3 regions of the Streptomyces sp. NPDC007872 genome follow, and region 3 is predicted to be linked to each of the others. Evidence: riboswitches for the same ligand, from Rfam matches in the RefSeq annotation. Region 3 holds a riboswitch; each other region holds the start of a gene.
What was found. Region 3 has a riboswitch for thiamine pyrophosphate ahead of ACFYNX_RS04825 (thiamine ABC transporter substrate binding subunit). Riboswitches for the same ligand answer to the same signal wherever they lie in the genome.

Region 1: it holds a riboswitch for thiamine pyrophosphate, as region 3 does, so the genes downstream of both, thiC (phosphomethylpyrimidine synthase ThiC) here and ACFYNX_RS04825 (thiamine ABC transporter substrate binding subunit) in region 3, are expected to answer to the same signal.
Region 2: it holds a riboswitch for thiamine pyrophosphate, as region 3 does, so the genes downstream of both, thiO (glycine oxidase ThiO) here and ACFYNX_RS04825 (thiamine ABC transporter substrate binding subunit) in region 3, are expected to answer to the same signal.

What each region holds. Positions count from the first base shown of each region.
Region 1 is NZ_JBIAEA010000005.1:195,116-204,813, reverse strand. Features, by position in the region: gene ACFYNX_RS19515 (YibE/F family protein) at 91-1,557, opposite strand; TPP riboswitch at 1,596-1,742, shown strand; gene thiC (phosphomethylpyrimidine synthase ThiC) at 1,736-3,517, shown strand; gene ACFYNX_RS19505 (hypothetical protein) at 3,629-4,279, opposite strand; gene ACFYNX_RS19500 (metallophosphoesterase) at 4,487-5,557, opposite strand; gene ACFYNX_RS19495 (LacI family DNA-binding transcriptional regulator) at 6,311-7,417, opposite strand; gene hisC (histidinol-phosphate transaminase) at 7,809-8,906, shown strand; gene ACFYNX_RS19485 (cytochrome ubiquinol oxidase subunit I) at 9,196-9,698, shown strand, end outside.
Region 2 is NZ_JBIAEA010000002.1:868,453-878,150, forward strand. Features, by position in the region: gene pknB (Stk1 family PASTA domain-containing Ser/Thr kinase) at 1-329, opposite strand, end outside; gene ACFYNX_RS09080 (thiazole synthase) at 420-1,214, opposite strand; gene thiS (sulfur carrier protein ThiS) at 1,220-1,459, opposite strand; gene thiO (glycine oxidase ThiO) at 1,456-2,652, opposite strand; TPP riboswitch at 2,650-2,762, opposite strand; gene ACFYNX_RS09095 (NAD(P)/FAD-dependent oxidoreductase) at 2,907-4,070, shown strand; gene ACFYNX_RS09100 (Rv2175c family DNA-binding protein) at 4,147-4,512, shown strand; gene thiE (thiamine phosphate synthase) at 4,696-5,349, shown strand; gene metF (methylenetetrahydrofolate reductase [NAD(P)H]) at 5,543-6,460, shown strand; gene ACFYNX_RS09115 (hypothetical protein) at 6,515-7,360, shown strand; gene ACFYNX_RS09120 (NAD(P)/FAD-dependent oxidoreductase) at 7,421-8,827, opposite strand; gene ACFYNX_RS09125 (DUF4126 domain-containing protein) at 8,873-9,511, opposite strand.
Region 3 is NZ_JBIAEA010000001.1:1,160,469-1,170,166, reverse strand. Features, by position in the region: gene ACFYNX_RS04835 (ABC transporter ATP-binding protein) at 1-983, opposite strand, end outside; gene ACFYNX_RS04830 (iron ABC transporter permease) at 983-2,596, opposite strand; gene ACFYNX_RS04825 (thiamine ABC transporter substrate binding subunit) at 2,635-3,729, opposite strand; TPP riboswitch at 3,810-3,920, opposite strand; gene rlmN (23S rRNA (adenine(2503)-C(2))-methyltransferase RlmN) at 3,954-5,060, opposite strand; gene ACFYNX_RS04815 (phosphatidate cytidylyltransferase) at 5,141-6,244, opposite strand; gene frr (ribosome recycling factor) at 6,244-6,801, opposite strand; gene pyrH (UMP kinase) at 6,896-7,660, opposite strand; gene tsf (translation elongation factor Ts) at 7,824-8,660, opposite strand; gene rpsB (30S ribosomal protein S2) at 8,769-9,689, opposite strand.

The DNA.
Region 1 (9,698 bases), on a different contig from region 3:
GTCGAGTTGTCCTGATCCGGACCCTTCTGCGTAGCCGACCCCCCGAGCCGGCACGCCGACGAACCGGACGTACCACTCCTCGCCCTTCCGTCACTTGGCGCGGCGGCGCCGTCCGCCCCGCCCCGACGAGGTCTTCCGGCCGCCGGTCCCCGGGCGGTCGGTGCCCTCGGCGCGATCGGCCGAGACCACGAGCGCCGCGAGCGCCGTGGTCACCGGGACGGACGCCACCAGACCGATCGAACCGACCAGCGTCCGGACGATCTCCTCGGCCACCAGCTCGCTGTTGGCCACCGTCCCCATGCTGCTCTGCGCGATGGAGAAGAGCAGCAGCAGGGGCAGCGCGGCGCCCGCGTAGGCGAGCACCAGCGTGTTCACGACCGAGGCGATGTGGTCGCGGCCGATCCGGATCCCCGCCCGGTACAGGCCGCGCGGCCCCATGCCCGGATCGGCCTGGTGCAGCTCCCAGACGGCCGAGGTCTGGGTGACCGTCACGTCGTCGAGCACACCGAGGGAACCGATGATCACACTGGCCAGCAGCAGACCGGACATGTCGATGTCCGGGTAGAGCCCGTGGATCAGTCCGGTGTTGTCGTCCGTGTTGCCGCTGAGCGAGGCCCAGCCGATGAAGAGCGAGCCGAGCAGCCCGATGAGCAGCAGCGAGATCAGCGTGCCGAGCACCGCGACCGAGGTGCGGGCCGAGAGGCCGTGGCACATGTAGAGCGCGATCAGCATGATCGCGCTCGACCCGACCACCGCCACCACCAGCGGGTTCGACCCCTGCAGGATCGCGGGCAGGATGAAGAACATCAGCACCAGGAAACTCACGGCGAGCGCGACCAGGGCCATGAGCCCCCGCATTCGCCCGACCGCCACGACCGCGAGGGCGAAGATGCCGGCGAGCACCGCCAACGGCACCTTGCGGTTCACGTCCGTCACCGAGTACTGGAGGTCGTACGGGGCGTCGGGGGCGTACGCCACCACCACGCCCTGCCCCTCCTCCAGTTGGCGCGGTGCTCCCGGCTGCACGATCTCGGTGAACTCGCGCCCCTTGTTCGGTCCGGTGGTGACCTGGACCCTCGCCTTCTTGCACTCCCCCTGCTGGGCTTCGACCGCCTCGCGCCCCTCCGGGGTGGAGGTGTCCCCGGTCGGCGGGACCTGACCGGCGTTCACGACCTTGCAGTCGACGTACTCGACGGAGACGACCTCGCCCTGCTCGGTCTGCCGGTCGAAACCGACACCGGTGCGCTCGTGCGCCGGGGCGCCGCCGGGCCACAGGACCGCCAGCCCGACCACGACGGCGGTGGCGAAGGGGACCAGGACGGCGGCGATGACCTTGCGCAGGTGCCGGGACACGGGCGCGGCGGGGCCATGACTGTGGCTGTGCCCGTGCCCGGATCCATGGCCATGGCCTGATCCGTGCCCTTGGCCCGCACCGTGCCCGGAACCGGGTCCGGGGCCGTGGGACGACGGGCCCGTGCCGTGGGAGTGGTCGTGCGGCTCGGGGGTCTGCTGGGGGGAAGTCACCGACCGATCATCGCAAGAACGGCGGGGGCCCACTGTTCAGCACGCCCGGGATGACGCTAGCGTGGTGGCACCTTTGCACACGCGGGAGCTCGGAGCACCGGGCTGAGAGGGCGCTGATCACCGTACGCGCGTACCGATGTACGTACGGGAGGAGGCTGCGCCGACCGCCGAACCTGTTACCGGGTAATGCCGGCGTAGGGAGATCGGTCTCATGACCATTCAGGACGCACGCACGCCTGCCTCCGACCAGAACGACCAGTCCGACGGGCGCACGCCGGGCTGGCACAAGGGATACGTCCAGGGCTCTCGCCCCGACCTGCGGGTTCCGGTCCGTCAGGTGCACCTCACCAACGGCAGGGACGTCACGCTGTACGACACCTCCGGCCCGTACACCGATCCCACCGTCGACACCGACGTGCGGCGGGGCCTGCCGCCGCTGCGCGAGAACTGGATCATCGCGCGCGGTGACACCGAGGAGTACGCGGGCCGCCCGGCCCGCCCCGAGGACGACGGCATCAAGCACACCTCGCCGCGCGGCGGCGGGCTCAAGAACCTCGACGCGGTCTTCCCCGGCCGCCCCCGCCTGCCGCGCCGGGGCCGCTCCGGCCAGGCGGTGACGCAGCTCGCGTATGCCCGCCGTGGCGAGATCACGCCGGAGATGGAGTACGTCGCGATCCGCGAGAACGTCTCCCCCGAGGTCGTGCGGGAGGAGATCGCGGCGGGCCGGGCCGTGCTCCCGGCGAACGTCAACCACCCGGAGATCGAGCCGATGATCATCGGCAAGCGGTTCCTGGTGAAGGTCAACGCCAACATCGGCAACTCCGCCGTGACCTCCTCCATCGAGGAGGAGGTGGAGAAGATGACCTGGGCGACCAAGTGGGGCGCCGACACGGTCATGGACCTGTCCACCGGCCGCAACATCCACACCACCCGCGAGTGGGTGCTGCGCAACTCCCCCGTGCCGATCGGCACCGTGCCGCTCTACCAGGCCCTGGAGAAGGTCGACGGCAAGGCCGAGGAGCTGAGCTGGGAGATCTACAAGGACACGGTGATCGAGCAGGCCGAGCAGGGCGTCGACTACATGACCGTGCACGCCGGCGTGCTCCTGCCGTACGTTCCGCTCACGGCGCGCCGCAAGACCGGCATCGTCTCGCGCGGCGGCTCGATCATGGCCGCTTGGTGCCTCGCGCACCACAAGGAGAACTTCCTCTACACGCACTTCGAGGAGCTCTGCGAGATCCTGGCGGCGTACGACGTCACGTACTCGCTCGGCGACGGTCTGCGCCCCGGCTCGATCGCCGACGCCAACGACGCCGCCCAGTTCGCGGAGTTGAAGACGCTCGGCGAGCTGAACACGATCGCCAAGCGTCACCACGTCCAGACGATGATCGAGGGCCCGGGACACGTCCCGATGCACAAGATCAAGGAGAACATCGACCTCCAGCAGGAGATCTGCGAGGAGGCGCCGTTCTACACGCTCGGCCCGCTGACCACGGACGTGGCGCCCGCCTACGACCACATCACCTCCGGCATCGGCGCGGCGATGATCGCCTGGTGGGGCACGGCGATGCTCTGCTACGTGACGCCCAAGGAGCACCTGGGCCTGCCCAACCGCGACGACGTGAAGACCGGCGTCATCACGTACAAGATCGCGGCCCACGCGGCGGACCTCGCCAAGGGGCACCCGGGCGCGCAGGAGTGGGACGACGCGCTCTCGGACGCGCGCTTCGAGTTCCGCTGGGAGGACCAGTTCAACCTGGCGCTCGACCCGGACACCGCCCGCGAGTTCCACGACGAGACGCTGCCGGCGGAGCCCGCGAAGACCGCGCACTTCTGCTCGATGTGCGGTCCGAAGTTCTGCTCGATGAAGATCTCCCAGGACATCCGCCGCGAACACGGCGGTACGGAGCAGGAGATCGAGGCCGGCATGGCGGAGAAGTCGAAGGAGTTCGCGGCGAGCGGCAACCGCGTGTACCTGCCGCTGGCGGAGTAGGGGACCCGTCAGCCCGGGGTCCGTTCGCTCGGGAACCGTCCGCCCGGGACTCTTTCGCTCAGGGGCCGGCCCGCGACCCCGGGGGGGGGAGTCGCGGGCCGGTCCGGCGCGTCAGGGGGCGGCCGGGTCCGGCGGGGTGGCGGCGAGGGCGTCGCGGAGGAAGGGGACGATGCCGCGTTCGAGGAGGGCGAGGCGCCAGGCCTCGCGGGCGCGGGAGAGTTCGTCGTCCGGAGCGCCGGGCGGGCCGCCCGTGCTCACCTCGACCGGGCTGTTGCGCAGGGCCGTCACGAGGAGCCCGGCGGCCGCGCAGAGCAGTCCGGCGGCGGCGAGCGAGCCGAACACGAGGCCGGCGGTGAGCAGGGTCGCGCCGAACGCCACGGTGGGGGCGAGGGCGTGCAGCACCGCGCCGACCAGCAGGAAGATGACGGAGGCGGCGCCCGCGAGGACGGGCACCATGACGGTGACGATCGCGACGACGCCCGCCCCGGGGCCGGGCAGGTCGTACGGGGCGGGGGTGCGGGTCCCGGCGGACGCGCGGTTCTGCTCGCGGACCTTCACGAAGTGGTCGTACTCGCTCGCGGCCGCGGAGGTGACGAGCGCCGTCGCGTTCAGCGTCATCGCGCGCAACTGCGCGACCGTGAGCCGGGTGCCGACCCCGGCGAGTTCCGGACGTGCGTGGGCGGTGCTCAGTGCGTCGTCGAGGACCCGCTCGTACTCGGCACGGTCCTCGGTCAGCAGGTGCGGAGCCACGTTCATGTGCATCCCCCGATGCTCCGTAGGCCCGTGACGGCCGTGGGAAGACGACCGGGCGGGCGGAAACGGAGGAGAGCCTGCTACGGATGCACCCGATGGTATGGCGGCGACGCGGCGGGCTGACAGGGAGTTTCCCGAAATCGTCCTTCCCGGATGCGCAGGGTGATAGCGGGTGTCCGGCCGGCCGTTCGGCCAACCGTTCAGTCAGACGCTAGGTCAGCCGTTCGGTCTGCCGTTCAGGGGGAGTTGGACGACCAGGAGCTTCCCGGCCATGGTCACTCCGCCGTCCATGGCGATCGCGAGCCCGTCGGCGTACACGTGCGGTCCGTCGACGACCGGGCCTCCGCCGTCCTCGCCGTCCTCCGTGCCGACCTGGCCGAGGAGGTACGGGATCGGACTGTGGCCGTGCACGATCCGGCTGCCGCCGTAGGTGGAGAGCAGCTCCTGGACGGCCTGCGGTCCCCCGTCGTCGCGGAACGCGAAGCGCTTGGTGAACTTCCGGAAGACGTCCCAGACCTCGTCCGCGTCGTTCCGGTTGAGGATCTCGTGGACCGTGTCGTTGACGTCCTCGATGGTCTCGCCGTATTCGAGGTACGCGGTGGTGTCCGAGTGCACGAGGAGGTGGTCGTCCTCCCGCACCACGGCGTCGAGCCGGGACATCCACTGGAGGTGGACGTCCTGGAGGCGGTCCATGTCCTGCTTCTGGCCGCCGTTGAGCAGCCAGGCGGCCTGGAAGGTGGCGGTGCCCGCGCCGGAGTTGACCGGGGTGTCGCCGAAGCGCTTGGCGCCGATGAGCAGCAGTTCGTGGTTGCCCATGAGGGCCTTGCAGTAGCCGCCGGCGGCGGCGGCCTCGGCGGAGAGCCGCATGACCAGGTCGATGACGCCGATGCCGTCGGGGCCGCGGTCGGTGAAGTCGCCGAGGAACCAGAGCCGGGCGTTGCCCGCGGCCCAGCCGCCGTTCTCGTCGACGAGGCCCTGGGCGCGCAGGGCCGCGACGAGTTCGTCGAGGTAGCCGTGGACGTCGCCGACGACGTAGAGGGGACCGGGTCCGTCGCCGGCCGGGGCCTCGTCGGCGGGGGCGGGGGAGACCTTCACCTGGACGGTGTCGCCGCGGTTGATGACGGGCAGGTCGCGCTCGGTCGGCGTGTACCCCTCGGGCGGTTCGCCCTCGGGGAACGCGTTCCCGGGGTGGCCGGAGGCGACGGGGGCCGCGGGCGCGTCCGGGGAGGCGGGGTAGGGGGGCGCGACGGTGCGGTGGCCGAGGTGGAGGGTCGGGTCGGCGGGCATGGGCGCGGGTGCCTGCGGCGGGGGCGGGGGCGGGGGCGTCTGCGGCACGGACGCCTGCGGTACGGACTCGGCCGCCGGGGGGTGCACCGGCACCGGCGTCGGCACCGGCACCGGCGTCGGCACCGGCACGGCCTCGACCGGGGAGGGCGCGACGGGGGGCAGCGGCTCGGCAGGAGGCAGCGGCTCGGCGGCGGCCGGCCGGACGGCCGGGGCCGGGTGCGCGCCGGGGTGCGCGGTCGGGTGCTCGGCATGGCGCTCGTCATGACGTTCGGCATGGCGCTCGACCGGGGCGGAGTGGGGCGCGGGAGCGCCGTGTGCCGCCGGATGCTCGTCCGGCGCGGAGTACGGCTCCGGGCCCGACGGTTCGGCGGCATGGCTCTGCACGGGCACGCGTGCGTACGGCGGTACGCGGAAGTCACGCAATGTCGCCGTGCGTACCACGGGCTCCTGACCGGCCCCCTGAGTCATCGACCCCTCCACCACCGTCGCGATGCCCTGCACATCGCGGACCGGCCTGGTCGGGGTGGTCCGCGGTGTCGTCCGCCCATCATAGGAATGAGCGTCCTCCTGTGTGACGCACCAGGGGTGGTGAATCCGGGTCCACTCCGGGTTCACCAGTCGTTTCGCCCGAATTGGGAAGGTCCAGTCCAGGGTTGGAACCGGTGCGGTGATCGGTTTGGCCGTTCCCGCCCACGGGCAGGGACGGGAACGGCGTGTCCCAAGGTGTTCCTCTCCAGGGCGCCGGCCCCCGGATCAGTCCTTCGCGGGCGAGCGCGGCGGGCTGACCGTCGTGCGGGGCGGGCGGCGCTGCGAGGAGGTGCGGACGATGAGTTCGGTCGGTATGACCTGCTCGACCGGTCCGTCGTTCTCGACCCCCTCGATGGCGTCGATGAGGAGCTGGACGACGGCCGTGCCGATCCGGCGCGGTTTGAGCGAGAGCGTCGTGAGGGGCGGTTCGGTGGTGGCGTAGCCGGCCGACTCGCTGCAGCAGACCAGCAGGAGGTCGTCCGGGACGCGCAGCCCGTAGCGGCGCGCGGCCGCGAGGAGGTCGGTCCCGTTGGGGTCGAAGAGGCCGTACACGGCGTCGGGCCGGTCCGGGCGGGCGAGCAGCCGGTCGGCCGCGACGGCGCCCGCGCACGGGTCGTGCGCCGGATAGGCCTCGTAGACGGGCTCCTGGCCCACCCGCGCGCACCAGTCGAGGTAGGCGGTGGTGGACAGGCGGGTGTACGTGTCGGTGCTGGTGCCGGTGAGGAGGCCGATGCGGCGGGCACCGGCGGCGGCGAGGTGGTCGAGCAGGTCGAGGACGGCGGCTTCGTGGTCGTTGTCGACCCAGGCGGTGACCGGAAGGGTGCCGGCGGGGCGTCCGTCGGAGACGACGGGCAGTCCCTGGCGGACCAGTTCGGTGACGACGGGGTCGTGGTCGGAGGGGTCGATGACGACGGTGCCGTCGAGGGCGACGTTCGACCAGACGTCATGGCGGGAGGTGGCGGGGAGGATGACCAGGGCATAGCCCCGGGCGAGCGCGGCCGACGTGGCCGCCCTGGCCATCTCCGCGAAGTACGCGAATTCGGTGAAGGTGAAAGGTTCATCCCCGTACGTGGTCACGGTCAGGCCGATGAGTCCCGACTTGCCGGTACGGAGCGTGCGGGCCGCCGCGGACGGGCGGTAGCCCAGCCGGTCGGCGACCTCGCGGACGTGGCGGCGGGTGGCGTCGGGGAGCCGGCCCTTCCCGTTGAGCGCGTCGGAGACAGTCGTGATGGAGACCCCGGCGGCGGCGGCGACGTCCCTGATGCCCGCCCTGCCCTGCCGGCTTCCCCGGGTCTGTGCCCGGCTCACCTGGTGCTTCCCTGCTGCTGTCATGGCGAGCCGATAGTAGGGCGATGAGGGGCGGTCGGGGCGGTCGCATATGCAGGCGTTGACAGGCACGTTTCTGCATGATCGAAATCCAGTAAACGCCTTGGATCTAAAGGTAGTTGCTGCATTTGGACTGCGCCTTCGGGGTGCTGGGAGGTGTGGGCCTGGCGAGGGGGCGAAGTCTCGAAGAGGTCTCAACTCACCTCTACGGGGGATGCGCGCCACGGCGCTCGCCACCGGCGCGCGCCACCCGTGCGCGCGCTCCCCACTCATCGGGGCGACCCGGAGGCGGCCGGGAAGCCGTGTCCCTCCTGTTGTCCACAGCCCATTCGCAGCAGGGCCGAATCCTCTTAAGGTGAGCAGTATTGGCGGTACGGACGATCGAGGAGGCCACACCGTGAGCGAGACCAGCGGGACGAGCACCGGCAGCCCCAGGCTGCGCGCCGAGCTGGACGGCGTCCCCACCTACAAGCCGGGCAAGCCGGCCGCCGCGGGCGGGCCCGTGGCCTTCAAGCTGTCCTCCAACGAGAACCCCTACCCGCCGCTGCCGGGGGTCCTGGAGAGCGTGGTGGCCGGGGCCGACACCTTCAACCGGTACCCGGACATGGCCTGCACCGGGCTGATGGAGGAGCTGGCCGAGCGCTTCGGCGTGCCCGTCTCGCACCTGGCCACGGGCACCGGCTCGGTCGGGGTCGCGCAGTCGCTGCTCCAGGCGACCTCGGGCCCGGGCGACGAGGTGATCTACGCCTGGCGCTCCTTCGAGGCGTACCCGATCATCACGCAGATCAGCGGGGCCACCTCGGTGCAGGTGCCGCTGACCGAGGGCGAGGTGCACGACCTCGACGCGATGGCGGAGGCGATCACCGACCGGACCCGACTGATCTTCGTCTGCAACCCCAACAACCCCACGGGCACCGCGGTGCGCCGGGCCGAGCTGGAGCGCTTCCTCGACCGGGTGCCCTCCGACGTCCTGGTCGTGCTCGACGAGGCGTACAAGGAGTTCGTGCGCGACCCCGAGATCCCGGACGGCATCGAGCTGTACCGCGAGCGGCCCAACGTCGCCGTGCTGCGCACCTTCTCCAAGGCGTACGGTCTGGCCGGGCTGCGGGTCGGCTTCGCGGTCGCCCACGAGCCGGTGGCGGCGGCGCTGCGCAAGACGGCGGTGCCGTTCGGCGTGAGTCAGTTGGCGCAGGACGCGGCGGTGGCCTCGCTGCGGGCCGAGGACGAGCTGCTCGGCCGGGTCGGCTCGCTGGTGGCCGAGCGCGAGCGGGTCCGCGCGGCCCTGGTGGCCCAGGGCTGGACCGTGCCGGACACCCAGGCGAACTTCGTCTGGCTGCGGCTCGGCGAGCGGACGACCGACTTCGCGGCGGCGTGCGAGCGGCACGGCGTCGTGGTGCGCCCGTTCGCCGGCGAGGGCGTGCGCGTCACGATCGGCGAGGGCGAGGCGAACGACCTGTTCCTCCAGGCGGCGGAGGGCTTCCGCAAGGAGCTCTGAGCCTCACCGAGGCGCGTTTCGACGGCCCCCGCGAGCAGCCGCTCGCGGGGGCCGTTCGCGTGCGGGGGGCGTGCTCGGGGTGTGCAGGGGGCGTGCTCAGGGCCGCGGGGGACGTGTGAGCAAAGAGACGTCCTGTAAAGGGCCCCCGAAGACAAGTACGGATTTCGTATGAGCCATAATGCTTGTGAATGTGAACGCGTTCACAAGCGCGCCCCGGTTCGTCCCACTATCGGTGGAAGGGTCAGGGCGGACCGCCGATGTGACCACGGCGATGTAAGGAGAAAGCGACGTGGACCTCGCTCTTGCGCCAGAGACGCTGGCGCGCTGGCAGTTCGGCATCACCACCGTCTACCACTTCCTCTTCGTCCCGCTGACGATCTCCCTCGCGGCGCTCACCGCCGGTCTCCAGACCGCCTGGGTGCGGACGGAGAACGAGAAGTACCTCAGGGCGACGAAGTTCTGGGGCAAGCTCTTCCTGATCAACATCGCCATGGGCGTCGTCACCGGCATCGTGCAGGAGTTCCAGTTCGGCATGAACTGGTCCGACTACTCGCGCTTCGTCGGGGACATCTTCGGGGCCCCGCTCGCGTTCGAGGCGCTCATCGCCTTCTTCTTCGAGTCGACCTTCATCGGCCTGTGGATCTTCGGCTGGGACAAGCTGCCGAAGAAGATCCACCTCGCCTGCATGTGGATGGTGTCGATCGGCACCGTCCTCTCCGCGTACTTCATCCTGGCGGCCAACTCCTGGATGCAGCACCCGGTGGGCTACCGCATCAACGAGGAGCGCGGCCG
Region 2 (9,698 bases), on a different contig from region 3:
CGCTCGCGCAGCACGTCGCGGAGGGTGCAGCCGGGCACGTACTCCATCGCCAGGTAGACGTACGCGCCCTCGGCGCCCTGGTCGAAGACGCCGACGACGTTGGGGTGGGCGAGCCGGGCCACCGACTTCGCCTCGCGGATGAACCGCTCGACGAAGACGGCGTCGGCCGCGAGCTGCGGGTGCATCACCTTGAGCGCGAGGACGCGGTCGAGGCGGGTGTCGACGGCCCGGTAGACCGTGGCCATCCCGCCGACGGCGATGCGCGCGTCGACGCGGTAGCGGCCGTCGAGCAGCCGCCCGACGAGGGGGTCCTGAAGGGTCGTGTCCACGGCGACGAGTCTACGAGCCGCGCACACGCGTCCGGTGCGCCCGCCCCGTACCGCAGCAGACCTGTGACGAGCCCCGGAGGGCCCCCGGCCTCAGAACGCCGGGCGCTCCGGATCGAGCCGCGCCCGGCCCTCCACCGGCGAGGACGCCTCCGCGAAGTGGCGGCGCGGGATCCGGCCGGCCCGGTGGGCGAGCCGGCCCGCCTCGACCGCGTGCCGCATCGCCGAGGCCATCAGGACCGGTTCCTGCGCCCGGGTGACGGCCGAGGCCAGCATCACCGCCGCGCACCCCAGCTCCATGGCGAGCGTCGCGTCCGACGCCGTGCCGGCCCCCGCGTCCAGGATCACCGGCACCCCCGCCCGCTCCACGATGAGCCGGAAGTTGTGCGGGTTGCGGATGCCGAGCCCGGAGCCGATGGGGGAGCCGAGCGGCATGATCGCCGCGCACCCCACGTCCTCCAGCTTCCGGGCGAGGACCGGGTCGTCGTTGGTGTACGGCAGGACGGTGAAGCCGTCGTCGACCAGGGTCTCCGCCGCGTTCAGGAGCTCCTCGCCGTCCGGCAGCAGGGTCCGCTCGTCGGCGACGACCTCCAGCTTGATCCAGTCGGTGCCGAGCGCCTCCCGGGCGAGCCGGGCGGTCAGGACCGCCTCGCCGGCCGTGAAGCAGCCGGCCGTGTTGGGCAGCACCCGGATGCCGAGCCGGTCCAGGACGGAGAGGACCGAGCCCCGCACGGTCGGGTCCAGGCGCCGCATGGCGACCGTGGTCAGCTCCGTGCCGCTGGCGACCAGGGAGCGCTCCAGGACGTCGAGGCTGGGCGCCCCGCCGGTGCCCATGATCAGGCGGGAGGAGAACTCCGTACCGCCGAGGACGAACACGTCGTCGGACATCGCGCTCAGCCCCCCTGCACCGCGGTGAGGACCTCCACCCGGTCCCCGTCGCCGAGGAGCGTCGCCGCCCACTCGCCGCGCGGGACCACCGTCTCGTTGACGGCGGCGGCCACCCCGGAGGGGGCCGCGGTCAGGGTCGCGACGAGGGCGTCGAGGGAGACGGGGCCGGAGAGCGCGCGCGCCTCCCCGTTCACGGTCACGGTCACGGTCGCGGTCACGTCGTTGGCGGGCGGGTTCGCGCTCATGCGGGCTGCTCCTGACGTACGGGAGGGGTGGAGGAGAAACGGCGGGGGGTGAAGGGGCGCGCCTCGTCGGGCAGGGCGCCCGTGGTGAGCACCTCCGCCATGACGTCGCCGGTGACGGGGGTGAGCAGCACCCCGTTGCGGTGGTGGCCGGTGGCCATCAGCAGACCGGGCAGCGCGGTGGGGCCGAGCAGCGGGGCGTTGTCCGGCGAGCCGGGGCGCAGCCCGGCCAGGGTCTCGGTGAGCGGCAGCTCGGTGATTCCCGGCACCAGCTCGTGCGCGTCGCGCAGCAGCTCGTACACCCCGCCCGCCGTCACCGTGGTGTCCCAGCCGAGCTCCTCGCTGGTGGCGCCGACGACCAGCTCGCCGTTCTCGCGCGGCACCAGATAGACGTGGCTGCCGCGCACGACGGCCCGGACGGTCCGGGAGAGGAAGGGGGCGTACGCGGGGGGCACCCGCAGGCGCAGGACCTGGCCCTTCACCGGGCGCACCGGCGGGAGCACCTCGTCGGGCACCCCCGCGAGCCGCCCGCTCAGGCTGCCCGCCGCGAGCACGGTCTGTCCCGCCGCCAGCTCCCCGCCCCCGGCGAGGACCGCGCCGCGCGCCCGGTCGCCCCGCACCGCGAGCCGTTCCACGAGCGTCCGGTGGAAGACCACGCCGGCCCGCTCGCAGGCGACGACGAGCGCGGCGGCGAGCCGGCGCGGGTCCACCTGGTGGTCGCCGTCGACCCGGAGGCCACCGCGTACCCCCGGCGCCAGCATCGGTTCGAGGCGGCGGCACTCGCGGCCGCTCAGCCACTCCGAGGCGAGCCCGCAGCGCACCTGCAGGGCGTGCAGCTCGCGCAGGTGCGCCCGGTCGTCGGCGTCGAGGGCGACGGCGAGGGTGCCGCAGGCGCGGTGCCCGACGTCCAGCCCGGTCGCCTCCTCCAGCTCGGCGACGAAGGCCGGATAGCGGGCGGCGGAGGCGAGGTTGAGCCCGAGCAGGGTCTCCTCGCCGTAGTGCAGCTCGGTCACGGCGGCGAGCATCCCGGCCGCGACCCGCGCGGCCCCGCCGCCCGGCTCGGGGTCGACGACGGCGGTGCGCAGCCCGCGCAGCGCGGCCCGCCAGGCCGTGACCAGGCCGATGATGCCGCCCCCGACCACGAGGACGTCGACCCCCCGCACGTCGGAGGCCTCTCGGACATCGGAAGAACGCATGGGCGTCCAGCCCCTCCCTTCGCCGGCATGACCCGGATCAGGTTCGTACGGTCGGAGGCCGGTCAGCCTCCCTCTCAGCCCGGTGCGTCCGGGCTCCCGCGAGTGCTTTACGCCCGCCAGACTAGCTTCCGCCGCCCACCCGTCACGAGGGGGCCGTGGACCCCACCCTTCCTGACGCACCGTCAGGTACGTAAGGTGGCCGTGTGAGCGAGCAGAAGCAGACCCAGCGGCGCGTCGTGGTCGTCGGCGCCGGAATGGCGGGCGTCCAGACCGCCGTCGCCCTGCGCGAGCAGGGCTTCACCGGCCCCGTGACCCTCGTCGGGGCCGAACCCCACCAGCCCTACGACCGGCCCCCGCTCTCCAAGGCGGTCCTCCTCGGGAAGGCCGAGGGCTCCGCCTTCGAGGTCGACTTCGAGGACCTCGGCGTCGAACTCCGGCTCGGCGTGGACGTCACCGGGCTGCGCGCCGCCGACCACGAGGTCGACACCGAGGCCGGGCCCGTCGCGTACGACGTCCTGGTGATCGCCACCGGCGCCCACCCGGTCACCCTGCCCGGCTCCGGGGGCGTCCCCGGCGTCCACCTGCTCCGCACCCTCGACGACGCCGTCCGCCTCGGACCCGTCCTGGAGCGCCGCCACGCCGTCGTGGTCGTCGGCGCCGGCTGGATCGGCGCCGAGTTCACCACCGCCGCCCTCGGCGCCGGCTGCGCCGTCACGGTCGTCGAGGCCGCGGACCTCCCGCTCGCCGGCACCCTGCCCGCCGAGGTCGCCGCCCCTATGGCCGACTGGTACGGGGCGAACGGCGCCGAACTCCTCACCCACGCGCGCGTGGACACCGTCGAACCCGGCCGGGTCCGCCTCGCCGACGGCCGCGAACTGCCCGCCGAGGCCGTCGTCGTCGGCATCGGCGCCCGCCCCGCCACCGGCTGGCTCGCCGGCTCCGGCATCGCCCTCGACCCGGGCGGCGCCGTCACCGCCGACGACCGGCTGCGCACCTCCCTGCCCGACGTGTACGCGGTCGGGGACTGCGCCTCCTTCCCCTCCGCCCGCTACGGCGAGCGCCTCCTCGTCCACCACTGGGACAACGCCCTCCAGGGCCCGCGGGCGGTCGCCGCCGCGATCACGGGCGCCGACACCGGCCCGTACGACCCCGTGCCGTACTTCTGGTCCGAGCAGTTCGGGCGCTTCGTCCAGTACGCGGGACACCACGCGGGCGCGGACGAGCTGCTGTGGCGCGGCGACCCGGCGGACGAGGCCTGGTCGGTGCTCTGGCTGCGCGCCGGGGTGCCGGTGGCCCTCCTCGCCGTCGGCCGTCCCCGCGACCTGGCCCAGGGCCGGAAGCTGATCGAGGCCGCGACCCCGGTCGACCCGGCCCGCGCGGCGGATCCGTCCGTACCCCTGAAGGCGGCGGTCCGATAGGGGCGTTTCGTCCGATCGGCGTGATACCTCCCGGGCCCGACTACCGGCTGTCGGTCCGGGATGGCAGGCTTGTCACGTGACCGAGATTGACGCAAAGACCGATGCTCTCGTCCCCGCCTGGCTCTACCTGCCCGACATCGCGGAGATGCTCGACGTCGAGGTGACGCGCGTGCGGCAGCTCGTCAAGGAGGGCCAGCTCATCGCCGTGCGCCGCGGAGAGAACAACGCGCTCCAGGTGCCCGCCGCCTTCATCCAGGGCGACAAGGTCGTCAAGGGCCTCGCCGGGACCCTGACCCTCCTGCGGGACGACGGCTTCACCGACGAGGAGATGCTGGAGTGGCTCTTCACTCCGGACGAGAGCCTGCCGGGCACGCCCGCGCAGGCGCTCGGCGAGAACCGCGGCACGGAGGTGAAGCGCCGCGCCCAGGCGCTCGCCGTCTGACGCGCCGCACCGCCTGACGCGCGCGGCCCGACACGCGCGGCCCGACGGACGCCTCCCGGCGCCCCGGGGGCCGGCGCGCGTCGCCCGGCGCGCGCACCGAAGACACCACCAGCCGGTGTCGCGGCGCCGGTCCCCGCCGACCGGCCGCCGCGACACCGGCGACACCGACGGGGGGACCCACCCATGCCCACGCCTCGCGAGCGGCTCGCCGACGCCCGGCTCTACCTGTGCACCGACGCCCGGAAGCGCCAGGGCGACCTGCCCGCCTTCCTCGACGCCGTGCTCTCCTCCGGCGTGGACGTCGTCCAGCTCCGCGACAAGGGCATGGAGGCCGCCGAGGAGCTGGAGCACCTCGCCGTCTTCGCCGAGGCCGCCCGCCGGCACGGCAGGCTCCTCGCCGTCAACGACCGGGCGGACGTCGCCCACGCCGTCGGCTCCGACGTCCTCCACCTCGGCCAGGGCGACCTGCCCGTCCCCGCCGCCCGCGCGATCCTCGGCGACGAGGTGCTGATCGGGCGGTCCTGCCACGCCGAGGACGAGGTGGCCGCGGCCGCCGCCGAACCGGGCGTGGACTACTTCTGCACCGGCCCCTGCTGGCCCACCCCCACCAAGCCCGGACGGTACGCGCCGGGGCTCGGCCTCGTGCGGTACGCGGCCGGCCTGGCCCAGGACCGCCCCTGGTTCGCCATCGGCGGCATCGACGAGGCCAACCTCAACGAGGTCCTGGACGCGGGAGCGCGCCGGATCGTCGTCGTCCGGGCGATCACCGAGGCCGACGACCCGGCCGCCGCGACCGCCGCCCTCGCCCGGCGCGTCCGGGAGCGCGCCGAGGGCTGAGACGGGCCGGGCGGTACGAGACCGGACCGGGACGCGCCCAGGACGGGACGCGCCCAGGACCGGACGCGCCCGGGACCGGTCCGGGCCGGGATCCGGACACGTCCGGACCGGGCCGCCCGGAAAGTGTCCGAAAAAGTGTCCACCGATCGGACAACCCGCACACGGCCCGACGCACCCCGTCTAACCTGCCCGTATGGCCCTTGGTACCGCTTCCGTCCGCTCGGACCGCGCCCGCACGGTCCGCGACATCCTCGCCTCCGGCGGCACGTCGTACTCCTTCGAGTTCTACGCGCCCCGGACCGAGAAGGGTGAGCAGAGCCTCTGGAAGGCCATGCGGCGGGTCGAGGCGGTCGGCCCCAGCTTCGTCTCCGTGACCTACGGCGCCGGCGGCACCACCCGGGGCGGCACCGTCAAGGCCACCCAGAAGATCGCCTCCGACAGCACCCTGACCCCCGTCGCGCACCTCACGGCCGTCGGTCAGTCCGTCGCCGAGCTGCGCAACATCCTCGGCCAGTACGCCGACGCCGGCATCCGCAACATGCTCGCCCTCCGCGGCGACCCGCCGGGCGACCCGCTGGGCGAGTGGATCGAGCACCCCGAGGGGGTCCGGTACGCCGCCGACCTGGTCCGGCTGATCAAGGAGTCGGGCGACTTCTGCGTCGGCGTCGCCGCCTTCCCCGAGATGCACCCCCGGTCCACCGACTGGGACACGGACGTCCGGCACTTCGTGGACAAGTGCCGCGCGGGCGCCGACTACGCCATCACCCAGATGTTCTTCGACCCGGAGAACTACCTGCGGCTGCGCGACAGCGTCGTCAAGGCGGGCTGCGAGACTCCGGTCATCCCCGAGGTCATGCCCGTCGTGAACGTGAAGACCCTCGACCGGCTGCCCCAGTTGAGCAACGCCGCCTTCCCGGCGCGCGTGAAAGAGCGCATCCTCGCCGTCAAGGACGATCCCGCCGCTGTACGCTCCATCGGTATCGAGTTCGCGACGGAGTTCTGCGCGCGTCTGCTGTCCGAGGGCGTCCCCGGACTGCACTTCATCACGCTCAACAGCTCCACCGCGACGCTCGAGATCTACGAGAATCTCGGACTGCACCAGCAGTCGTGACCGGTCGTACCCGCCCCGACCCGCGGCGGTGACCGCGGAGAGGGGCGGCGGGGCATGGGGTGGACGGTCCTCTACATCGCGTTCGGCGTGGTCGCGCTGTGGCTCCTGGGGGAGGTGCTCCTCCAGTACAAGGCGCGGCTGCGCTGGCGCCTGCTGGCCTTCTGCGGCTTCCTCGGCGTGGTCCTGGGCGTCCTGCTGCCCTCGGTCCCGGTGATCGTCGCCGGCGCGGTCGCCTTCGCCGTCGGCCAGACCTACGTGACGCTCTCGTTCCGCCGCGGCTTCTCCACCGGCTGGGCGATCGGCGGCAGTCCGGGCGCGAGCCGCCGCCGCAGGTCCGGCGCGCCGGACCGGGTCGGACCCACCCTGGAGGTCACCGGGCTCTCGTACGACGAGCCGGGCGCCGGCCGGGGCCCCGGGGAGCACCCGGAGGCGGCGGCCGGGAACACGGCGGTCTACGAGCCCCTGCCGATGCCCGACGACACCGGCCAGTACGGGGTCTACGACACCGGCCGCGACACCGCCCCCGCCGCCGGCGCCGGCCACGACCCGGCGGCCTACGCCCCCTACGCGGCGGGATACGACCAGCAGGGGTACGACCAGCAGGGATACGAGCCGCAGGGGTACGAGCAGCCCGTCCACCAGCAGGGGTACGACTACGGGACCGCCGGACAGCAGCAGTACGCCGCCTACTCCGACCCGTACATCGGTCCGGGCACGGACGCCCAGCAGTACGGCTCGTACTACGGCGACCCCTACGCCCCCTCGTACACCTACGACACCCCGCCCGGCGGGGTCTGGGTCCCGCAGCAGCGCGACACCGAGCCGGACCCGCAGCAGCAGGCCCCGGGGCCGTACGGCCCCGGACCGCACCAGGACGATCCGCAGCAGTACCGGTACTGAGCCCCGCGCGGCCCGCGGTCCTGCCGCGGGCCGCGGAAGGTCACGACGGGCCGCGGAACGTCACCGCGAGCCGCGGAAGTCCGCGCCCTCCACGATCAGCCCCGCCACCAGCGCGCCCGACATGCCCGCGTGGGCGAGCCCGCCGCCCGGGTGCGACCAGCCGCCCGCGAAGTACAGGCCCGGCAGCGCCGAGCGGTTGTCCGCCGGGAGCAGCCGTCCGCCCGCCCCGGCGAGCGCGGGCCCGGGCACCTCGGCGGAGCCGGTGTCCCGCCGCACGTCCTCCGGGGTGCGGACGTGCCGCCACAGCAGCCGCTCCCGAAGGCCCGGCACCGCCCGCCCGGCCGCCTCGACCATGCCGTCGGCGCACGCCTCCCCCTCCCGGCCCGCAGCCGTCCGGACGGTCGCCGTGACCGTCACCGCCTCGTGGTCCGCGTCCGGGCGCAGCGCCGGGTCGTCCGGGCGCAGTACGGTCACCGTCGGCCGCCCGCCCTCCGCGTGCACGACCGTGCGGTGCACCGCGTCCGCCTCCCGGGGGCCGCGCAGGGCCAGACAGACCGTCACCCGGCCGGTGCCGAGGGCCTGGTGGCGCGGCGCCCCGCCGGGGTGGAGCGCGGGCACCGGGGCCCCGGAGACCACGTGGTCGGCCGCGACCTCCTCGCCCCCGGCCAGGCGCACGCCGACCGCCCGGCCGTCCTTCTCCAGGACCTCCTCCACCGGCGCGTCGAAGACGAACTCCACCCGCCGCTTCCGGCACCGCTCGTACACCGCGTCGGCCAGCGCCCGCAGGCCCCCGGCCACGTACCAGCTCCCGAAGGTCTGCTCCATGTACGGCAGGACGGCGGCCGAGGCCGGGGCGTCGGCCGGGTCGAAGCCGTACGCCCACGCGTACGCGTCGAGCAGGGCGGCGAGCCGGGGATCGCGCAGCTCCCGCGCCCCCACCCGGGCCAGGGTCGTCGTCGGGCGCCGCAGCAGGCCCGCCTTCGGGGCCGGGTACGGCTCGCGGGCGAGCGGCGCCGGGTCGGCCGGCTGCGGCTCCTCCAGGAGCGGCCGGCGGGTGCGGTCCCAGGCCTCGCGGGCCCGCGTCAGGACGTCGCCCCAGCGCTCGCCCGCGCCCGCCCCGAGCGCCGCGTCCAGGGCGGCGACCGTGCCGGCCCGGGAGGCGTTCGGCAGGTCCACGCGCGTGCCGTCGGCGAAGACGTGACGGGCCGCCGGGTCGACCTGCGTCAGCGTGACGCACCGCTCCAGGGGCTCCTTGCCCGTCTTCACGAACAGGTCCCGGTAGACGGCGGGCAGGTGCAGCAGCCCCGGGCCCGTGTCGAAGGCGAAGCCGTCCCGTGCGTACCGCCCCACCGCGCCGCCGTGCGTCGACCCCCGCTCGTACACCGTCACCCGGTGGCCCGCCACGGCCAGCCGGGCCGCCGCCGCCATGGCGCCGAGTCCCGCGCCGATCACCACAATCCGTGCCATGCGGGCGAGCCTATCCGGCACCCCCGGAGAGGCCGGGGGAGGAGGTCAGAAGTGCCGCGACCCGTCGTCGGGCGGGGGAGGGGCGTGGGCCCCGGCGGCGAGCCGCCGCTCCTCCCGGCGCTGGGACCTGCGGCGCAGGAAGCGGCGGATCCGCTGCGCGAGGAAGACCACCACGGCCAGGCCGAGCAGCAGCAGGACGCCCGCGACGACCGCCGCCGCCACCGGGTGGAAGAGCGCGAAGGTGACGACCGCCGCCACCCCGAGGTCCTCCGCCAGGCTCACCCCGACGTTCGAGAACGGCTCCGGCGAGGTGTTGACCGCCATCCTCGTCCCCGCCTTGACGACGTGGCTCAGGAGGGCCGTCGAGCCGCCGACCGCGCCCGCCGCCAGCTCCGGCAGCGACCCGTTCTGCCCGGCGAGCAGGGCGCCGACGACGGCCCCCGCGACCGGCCGGATCACGGTGTGGACGGAGTCCCACATCGAGTCGACGTACGGGATCTTGTCCGCCACCGCCTCGCACAGGAACAGCACGCCCGCGACGACGAGGACGTCGGTGCGCTGCAGGGACTCGGGCACCTCGTCGGTCAGCCCGGTCGCGCCGAAGAGGCCGAACAGCAGGACCACCGCGTACGCGTTGATCCCGCTCGCCCAGCCGCTGGTGAACACCAGGGGAAGTACGGACACGTCCGCGATCGTAACCAGGACTGAGTATCCGTACCCAGGGCGCGGGATGAGTAGGTGAGCGGATGGGCCGGACGGGACCCGCGGGAGAGGGTGGAGCCCACGGAAGGGGCGCGGCTCCGGAACCGCCGGCACGGGGCGGCGGAACGGGGCCGCGCGCCTGCCGGCACGGGGGACACGGGGGTGCGCC
Region 3 (9,698 bases):
ATCCCGGTCTCCGCGCCCTCCTCGGGCGCGTCCCGCAGCGGGAGCTCGGCCTCCAGGGGCGGGCCGTCGGCCGGCCGGAGCCGTACGACGACGTGGCTGCCCCGGAAGGTCCGGGACTCCACCGTCCAGGCCGCCGCACCGTCCCCGGCGGGGACCGGGCGCACGCCGCCGGGGCGGACGAGGAGCCGCCGCTCGCCCTGCGGGGAGCCCTCCGGCACCGGGACCTTCCCCCAGACGGTCTCGGCGACCGCCCCGGTGACCCGGGCGGGCACCACGTTGTCGAAGCCGAGGAAGCGGGCGACGAACTCGGAGGCCGGGCGGCGCCACACCTCGACGGGCGTCCCCGACTGGGCGATCCGCCCGTCCCGCATGACCACGACCCGGTCGGCGAGCGCGAAGGCCTCGCCCTGGTCGTGGGTGACGGCGAGGACCGTCGTCCCGAGCCGCCCGAAGAGCTGCCGCAGCTCCACGACGAGCCGCTCCCGCAGGCCCCGGTCGAGCTGGCCGAGGGGTTCGTCGAGCATGAGGAGCCGGGGCCGGGGCGCGAGCGCCCGGGCCAGGGCGACCCGCTGCTGCTCGCCGCCCGAGAGCGCGGCCACGGACCGCCGCCCGGCGCCCGGCAGGCCGACGAGGTCGAGCAGCTCCCGCACCCGCTCCGCCCGCTCGGCCTTCCCGTCGCCCCGCATCCGCAGGCCGAAGGCGACGTTGCCGCCGACGTCCCGCTGCGGGAAGAGCTGGTGGTCCTGGAACATGAGCCCGACGCCCCTCCGGTGCGTCGGCACCCCGGCCTGGTCGGCGCCGTCGAGGAACACCCGGCCGCCGTCGAGCGGCTGGAGGCCCGCGACGGCCCGCAGCAGCGTGGACTTGCCGCTGCCGCTGGGGCCGAGCACGCACACGGTCTCGTGGTCGGCGACCTCCAGGTCCACGGCGTCGAGCACGGCCCGCGCCCCGAACCGTACGGTCGCCCCGTCGAGTCTCAGCATCAGAACTCCCCGGGGGTCCGGTCGGTGCGGAGCCGTTCGAGCAGCAGCAGGGACACCGCGCACACCACCATCAGAATCGTCGAGAGGGCCATCGCCTGGCCGTAGTTGAGCTCGCCGGGCCGGCCGAGCAGCCGGGCGACCGCGACCGGCAGCGTCGGACTGTCGGGCCGGGCGATGAACACGGTCGCGCCGAACTCGCCGAGCGAGACGGCGAACGCGAACCCGGCCGCGACGAGCAGCGCCCGCCGCACCAGCGGCAGGTCCACCTCCCGCCAGGCCCGCCACGGCGAGGCGCCGAGCACGGCCGCCGCCTCCCGCAGCCTCTCGTCGACCGCGCGCAGGACCGGCAGCATCGTCCGGACGACGAAGGGGACGCCGACGAGGGCCTGCGCGAGGGGGACGAGGATCCAGCTCGCGCGCAGGTCGAACGGCGGCTCGTCGAGCGTGATGAGGAAGCCGAAGCCGACGGTGACGGCGGAGACCCCCAGCGGCAGCATCAGCAGCGCGTCGAAGCCCCGGACGAGCCGCCCCGCCCGCCGGGTGAGCGCCGCCGCCGCGAGCCCGCCGATCACGACGGCGATGGCGGTGGCGGCCAGCGCGTACCGCAGCGAGTTCCCGATCGCCTCCAGGGGCGGCACCAGGAAGGTCCCGCTCTCGTCGAGCGAGCCGAGCGCCCGGTAGTAGCCGAGCCCGTACCCCCCGGGGCCGGCGAACGACCGCTCCACGAGCACCCCGAGCGGCAGCAGGATCAGGAGGGCCACCGAGACGAGGACGCCGCCGAGCAGCGCCCACTGCCCGGCGCCGCGCGGCCGGCGCGCGGTCCGCTCCGGCGGTACGAGCCGCAGCGCGGTCTCCCGCCGCCGTACCGTCCACGCGTGCAGGGCGAGGATCGCGCCGACCGCGGCGAACTGCACGAGGGTGAGGACGGCCGCCGTCGGCAGGTCGAGCAGCCGGGCGGTCTGCCGGTAGATCTCCGCCTCCAGGGTCGTGTACGCGTCCCCGCCGAGGATCTGCACGACGCCGAAGGAGGTGAAGGTGAAGAGGAAGACCATCAGGGCCGCCGCCGACACGGCCGGGACGAGCGCGGGCAGCGTCACCGTCCGCCAGGCCGTGAAGCGGGAGGCGCCGAGGACCCGGGCGGCCTCCTCCTGGCGCGGGTCGAGCTGCGCCCAGAGGCCGCCGACGGTCCGGACGACGACCGCGTAGTTGAAGAAGACGTGGGCGAGCAGGATGGCCCACACGCTCGTGTCGAGCCGCAGCCCCCACAGCTCGTCGGTGAGCCCGTTCCGGCCGACGAGGGCCAGGAAGGCGGTGCCGACCAGGACGGTGGGCAGCACGAACGGCACCGTGACCACGGCCCGCAGGACGGTCTTGCCGGGGAAGTCGAAGCGGGCGAAGACGTACGCGCCGGGCAGCGCGACGAGCAGGGTGAGGCCGGTGGAGGCGAGGGCCTGCCAGGCGGTGAAGCCGAGCACGTCGAGAATGTCCGGACGGCTCAGCGTCTCGCCGATCCGGCCGAACCGCCAGTCGCCGTCGGGCCGCAGTCCCCGGTCCACGATGGACACGACGGGCCACGCGAAGAACACCGCGAAGAACGCGACGGGCAGGGCCATGAGCCCGAGCCGCGCCGCGTTCCCGCGCGCGTCGCGCCTTACTTCAGGACGAGCGACGACCACTGCTGGATCCACGCGTCGCGCTTCTCGGCGATCTTCCCGGGCGCCATGGTCTCCGGCTTCTCCACGACCACGCCGTGCTTGGTGAACAGCTCGGGCAGGGCCGCGTCCTTCGCCACCGGGTTGACGAACATCTGGAGCGGCATGTCCTCCTGGAACGTCTTCGAGATCAGGAAGTCGATCAGCGCCTTGCCGCCCTCGGGGTTCTTCGCCCCGTTCAGCAGGCCCGCGAACTCGGTCTGCCGGAAGCAGGTGCCGGTGGAGACGCCGGTGGGCGCCACCTTCGGCTGCGGCTCGCCGTACAGCACCTCGACCGGCGGGCTGGAGGCGTACGACACGACCAGCGGCCGGTCGCCCTTGGCCTGCTTGCCGCCGGCCGAGCCGGAGAACTCCTGGTTGTAGGCGAGCTCCCAGCTGTCGACGGTCTTCACGCCGTTGGCCCTGAGCTTCTTCCAGTAGTCCTGCCAGCCGTCGTCGCCGTACTTCGCGGCCGTGCCGAGGAGGAAGCCGAGGCCCGGGGAGGAGCGCTCCGGGTTCTCGACGACGAGCAGGTCCCTGTACGCCGGCTTCGCCAGGTCGTCGAAGGTCACCGGCGGCGCCAGCTTCTTGTCGGCGAAGTACTTCTTGTCGTAGTTGACGCAGATGTCGCCGGAGTCGATCGGGGTGACCCGGTTCTCCTTGTCGAGGCGGTACTCCGCCGGGACCCGGTCGAGGCCCTTCGCCTCGTACGGCACGAAGATCCCGTTGTCGAGGGCGCGGGAGAGCAGGGTGTTGTCGACGCCGAAGAAGACGTCGCCCTGCGGGGAGCCCTTGGTCAGGATCTCCTTGTTGACGGCCTCGCCGGCGTCCCCGGCCTTGAGGACCTTGACGGTGAACCCGGTCCGCTTCGTGAACTCGGCCAGGACCTCCTTGGAGGCGTTGAACGAGTCGTGGCTGACCAGGGTCACGGTCTTCGGCGCGGGCGCGCCGGACTTGCCGGCGGCCTCGCCGGCGTCGTCGGTGCCGCAGGCGGCGAGGGCGGTGACGCCGAGCGCCGCGAGGACCGCGACGGCGGCCTGCTTCTTGATGCTCACTGGATTTCCTCCTGGGTGGGACCAGGAAGAGACGCGGCCCCGCCCCGTCCGGCGGACCGGACGCGGGCAGGGCGCAACAGCTCGAGTTACGACCGAACTCCCTACCCAGAATGACCTGGGCGAGGTTCAGAGGGTCTGCGGTCTGACGGTCACCGCACTCTCAGCGCTGTGGCGCTCCCCTGTCGGAATGGCTATGAAGATGTGTTCGAGCTCAGAGTACAAGGTCAGCGTTCGGCGGCCGCGAGCTGTCCACAGGCGCCGTCGATCTCCTGGCCCCGGGTGTCGCGCACGGTCACCGGCACGCCGTGGCGGGCGATGGCCTCGACGAACGCCTTCTCGTCCTCCGGGCGGGAGGCGGTCCACTTCGACCCGGGCGTCGGGTTCAGCGGGATCAGGTTGACGTGCACCCGCTTGCCCTTGAGCAGCCTGCCGAGCAGGTCGCCGCGCCAGGCCTGGTCGTTGATGTCCCGGATGAGGGCGTACTCGATGGAGATCCGGCGCCCGGACTTCTCCGCGTACTCCCAGGCCGCGTCGAGGACCTCCCGCACCTTCCAGCGCGTGTTGACGGGCACGAGGGTGTCGCGCAGCTCGTCGTCCGGGGCGTGCAGGGAGACCGCGAGGCGGCACTTGAAGCCCTCGTCGGCGAAGCGCAGCATGGCGGGCACGAGCCCGACGGTGGAGACGGTGATGCCGCGCTGGGACAGGCCCAGGCCGTCCGGCTCGGGGTCGGTGAGGCGGCGGACGGCGCCGACGACCCGCTTGTAGTTGGCGAGCGGCTCGCCCATGCCCATGAACACGATGTTCGACAGGCGCGCCGGGCCGCCGGGGACCTCGCCGTCGCGCAGGGCCCGCATGCCGTCGACGATCTGGTGCACGATCTCGGCGGTCGACAGGTTCCGGTCGAGGCCGGCCTGTCCGGTCGCGCAGAACGGGCAGTTCATCCCGCAGCCGGCCTGCGAGGAGATGCACATGGTCACCCGGTCCGGGTAGCGCATGAGCACCGACTCCACGAGCGTGCCGTCGTGCAGCCGCCACAGGGTCTTGCGGGTGGTGTCGTCGTCGCACGAGATGTGCCGCACCACGGACATCAGGTCGGGCAGCAGCTCCCCGGCCAGCTTCTCCCGCGAGGCGGCCGGGATGTCGGTCCACTCCGCGGGGTCGTGCGCGTACCGCGCGAAGTAGTGCGTGGACAACTGCTTGGCGCGGAAGGGCTTCTCGCCGATCGCGGCGACGGCCTCCTTCCGCTCGGCGGGCGTGAGGTCGGCGAGGTGCCGCGGCGGCTTCTTGGCTCCGCGGGGGGCGACGAAAGTGAGTTCTCCGGGCTTGGGCATGGTGCTACCAGTGTCGCAGAGATACGAAGAGGGACCCGCCGTCCTGTGGACAACGGGCCCCTCGTCCGAAGAACCGCAGGTCAGCCGGTGCCCACGAACAGCGCGAGCAGCAGCCACACCACCGGCGCCGTCGGCAGCAGCGAGTCCAGCCGGTCCATGATGCCGCCGTGTCCGGGCAGCAGCGTGCCCATGTCCTTGATGCCCAGGTCGCGCTTGATCATCGACTCGCCGAGGTCGCCGAGCGTCGCGCTCGCCGCCACCGCGAGGCCGAGGATCAGGCCCTGCCACCAGACCCCGTCGTCGATCATGAACTGCATGCACAGCGCGCCCGCCGCCATCGCGAACGTCACCGCGCCGACCAGGCCCTCGCGGGTCTTGCCGGGGCTGATCCTCGGCGCCAGCTTGCGCTTGCCGAAGCGCCAGCCGATCGCGTACGCCCCGGTGTCGCTGACCACCGTCAGGAGCAGGAAGGTCAGCACCCGCCACGGGCCGTCGTCCGCGGCGAGCAGCAGCGACACGAACGTCGCCAGGAACGGCACGTAGAACGCGGCGAACACGCCCGCCGTGACGTCCTTCAGATAGCCCTCGGGCGGCTCCGTCATGCGCCACACCAGGACCGCGAGCGCCGTCAGGGCCATCGCGACCCAGGCGCCCTCGGCACCGCGCACGTACCCGGCGACGACCATCGCCGCGCCGCCGACCGCGAGCGGCACCAGCGGCGCCTTGATCTGCTTGCGCTCCTGGAGCCGGGAGGTCAGCTCCCACAGCCCGACCACCACGGCGACCGCGACCACTCCGACGAAGGCCGCCTTCCAGATGAACAGGGAGGCGATGATGACGGCGCCGAGACCGACCCCGACCCCTATGGCCGCGCCCAGGTCGCGCCCCGCGCTCTTCTTCTGCCGTGGCGCCGGCGGCGCGGGCGGCGGAGGCGGGGTGCGGCTGGACATGGGCTCCTGCGGGTGCTCGTGCGGGGTCTCGTCACGGAACAGGGGACCGCTCGGGTGAGCGGCCCCCCGGCCGTGACCGTCCTGGAATCCGCCGGCGGGAACGTCGGGCACGATGGGCATGGGGCGAGTCTGCGCCGCCGGATGTCCCTCGTGGGCGGGACCCGCCGGGGCGGGCCCCTGGTGGGGTCCCCCGCGGCCGGAACCGGCCGGGGCATCCCAGGAAGAGTCGTTCATCAGACCTCGAGCAGCTCGGCTTCCTTGTGCTTGAGCAGCTCGTCCACCTGCGTGACGTACTTCGCGGTGGTGTCGTCGAGCTCCTTCTCCCCGCGACGGCCCTCGTCCTCGCCGACCTCGCCGTCCTTGACGAGCTTGTCGATGGTCTCCTTGGCCTTGCGGCGCACCGAGCGGATCGAGATCTTCGAGTCCTCGGCCTTGCCCTTGGCGACCTTGATGTACTCGCGGCGGCGCTCCTCGGTCAGCTCGGGGAACACCACCCGGATGATGTTGCCGTCGTTGCTCGGGTTGACGCCGAGGTCGGAGTCGCGGATCGCCTGCTCGATGTTGCGCAGCGCGCTCTTGTCGAACGGGGTCACCACGGCCATCCGCGGCTCGGGCACCGAGAAGGACGCGAGCTGGTTGATGGGGGTGAGGGCGCCGTAGTACTCCGCCACGATCTTGTTGAACATCGCCGGGTGCGCACGGCCGGTGCGGATCGCGGCGAAGTCCTCCTTGGCGACCACGACGGCCTTCTCCATCTTCTCCTCGGCCTCGAGGAGGGTCTCTTCGATCACCACATGCTCCTGCGTGTCGTCGCGTTGTGTCCTGCACGGTGTACGACCGGCAGGGCTGTCGTCCAGCCCCGTGCGGGGCGGTTCCCGGTTCGGGTCAGGCCCGGGTGCCCTGGTCGCTCACGAGCGTGCCGATCTTCTCACCCTTCACCGCGCGCGCGATATTGCCCTCGGCGAGCAGTTCGAAGACGAGGATCGGGAGGTTGTTGTCCCGGCACAGGGTGACGGCGGTGGCGTCGGCGACCTTGAGGTCGCGGGCGATCACCTCGCCGTACTCGAGCGCGTCGAACTTGACCGCGTCGGGGTTGCGCTTCGGGTCGGAGTCGTACACGCCGTCGACGCCGTTCTTGCCCATGAGCAGGGCCTCGGCGTCGATCTCCAGGGCGCGCTGGGCGGCGGTGGTGTCCGTGGAGAAGTACGGCATGCCCATGCCCGCGCCGAAGATGACCACGCGGCCCTTCTCCAGGTGGCGCACGGCGCGCAGCGGGATGTACGGCTCGGCGACCTGGCCCATGGTGATGGCGGTCTGGACGCGGGAGTCGATGCCCTCCTTCTCCAGGAAGTCCTGGAGGGCGAGGCAGTTCATCACGGTGCCGAGCATGCCCATGTAGTCGGAGCGGGCCCGGTCCATGCCGCGCTGCTGGAGTTCGGCGCCACGGAAGAAGTTGCCCCCGCCGATCACGATCGCGATCTCCGCGCCGTCGCGGACGACGGCCGCGATCTCGCGCGCGATGGCGTGCACGACGTCGGGGTCGACGCCCAGGCCGGTACCGCCGGAGAAGGCTTCTCCGGACAGCTTCAGCATGTAGCGGCCGGCCTTTTTGCCGTTGTTGTCGTCGCCCTGTACGGCGCCCTGGTTCATGGAGCTCTCCTCGTGCACATACGAAGGAGGCCATTGCCTTGGGTCCTCGCGGTATCCCGTGCGGCAATGGCCTCCTCGTCAGATCTGCGGTCGTCCTGCGCGGGCGCGGACGACTGCTTCAGACCCTACCGGGGTCCGGTGTCCGTCGCGTTCGCGACCGGACTCAGATGCCGACCTTGATGCGGGTGAAACGCTTCAGGGTGACACCGGCCCCGTCCAGGACCTGCTGGACGGACTTCTTGTTGTCCAGGGCGTACGGCTGGCCGAGCAGCGTGGCGTCCTTGAAGAAGCCGTTGACGCGACCCTCGACGATCTTGGCGATCGCGGCCTCGGGCTTGCCCTCGGCGCGGGTGGTCTCCTCGGCGATGCGGCGCTCGGACTCGACGACCTCGGCCGGGACGTCCTCACGGGTGAGGTACTTCGGCGCGAAGGCGGCGATGTGCTGCGCGATACCCTTGGCGACCTCGGCGTTCTCCTTGTCGAACTCGACGAGGACACCGATCTGCGGCGGGAGGTCGGGCATGGTGCGGTGCATGTACGCGGAGACGTAGCCGTCGGCGTACTGCGCGAAGCGGTCGAGGACGATCTTCTCGCCGAGGTTGGCGTTGGCCTCGTCCACGTAGGCCTGCACGGTCTTGCCGGGCTCGATCTCGGAGGCGAGGAGGGCCTCGATGTCGGCCGGGGCGGTCGCGGCCACGTGGGCGGCGAGCGCGTTGGCGACGGCGAGGAACTTGTCGCCCTTGGCGACGAAGTCCGTCTCGCACTTCAGCTCGACGAGGACGCCGGAGGTGTTGTCGTCGGCGATGAGGGAGACCACGGCGCCGTTCTCGGCGGAGCGGCCCTCGCGCTTGGCGACGCCCTTCTGGCCCTTGATGCGCAGGGCCTCGACGGCCTTGTCGACGTCGCCGTCGGCCTCGTCCAGGGCCTTCTTGCAGTCCATCATGCCGGCGCCGGTGAGCTCGCGGAGCTTCTTGACGTCAGCGGCGGTGTAGTTCGCCATGAGTCTGTTTCTCTCTCGAAGTCTGAAAGATCGGGCGGGTCCACGGGAGGACGGCGGGGGCTTCGTGGGCCCCCGCCGTCGTCACCCGAGGACCTGGGTCCTGAAGGGTCAGGCCTGCTCGGCGGCCTCGGCCGGAGCGTCGGCGGCCTCGGCGTCCGCGACCTTCTCGGTCTCGGCGGAGGTCTGGACCTCGGCGGCCTCGGCCGCGGGGGCCTCGGCGGCGGCGGGGGCCTCGGTCTCGTCGGCCTTCTTCTCACCCTCGAGCAGGTCGCGCTCCCACTCGGCGAGCGGCTCGCCCTGGGCCTTCTCGCCCGGCTTCGAGTCGCCGGTCGCGGCGCCGGAGCGGGCGATGAGGCCCTCGGCGACGGCGTCGGCGATCACGCGGGTGAGCAGGGTGACGGAGCGGATCGCGTCGTCGTTGCCCGGGATCTTGTAGTCGACCTCGTCGGGGTCGCAGTTGGTGTCGAGGATCGCGACGACCGGGATGTGGAGCTTGCGCGCCTCACCGACGGCGATGTGCTCCTTCTTGGTGTCGACGATCCAGACGGCGCTGGGCACCTTCTGCATCTCGCGGATGCCACCGAGGGTCTTCTCCAGCTTGGCCTTCTCGCGGGAGAGGACCAGGAGCTCCTTCTTGGTGAGACCCGAGGCGGCGACGTCCTCGAAGTCGATCTGCTCGAGCTCCTTGAGGCGCTGCAGACGCTTGTAGACGGTGGAGAAGTTGGTGAGCATGCCACCGAGCCAACGCTGGTTGACGTACGGCATGCCGACGCGCGTCGCCTGCTCGGCGATGGCCTCCTGGGCCTGCTTCTTCGTACCGACGAACATGATGGAGCCGCCGTGCGCGACGGTCTCCTTGACGAACTCGTAGGCGCGGTCGATGTACGACAGCGACTGGAGCAGGTCGATGATGTAGATGCCGTTGCGCTCGGTGAAGATGAAGCGCTTCATCTTCGGGTTCCAGCGACGGGTCTGGTGACCGAAGTGGACGCCGCTCTCCAGCAGCTCCCGCATCGTGACGACGGCCATGGCCGTATC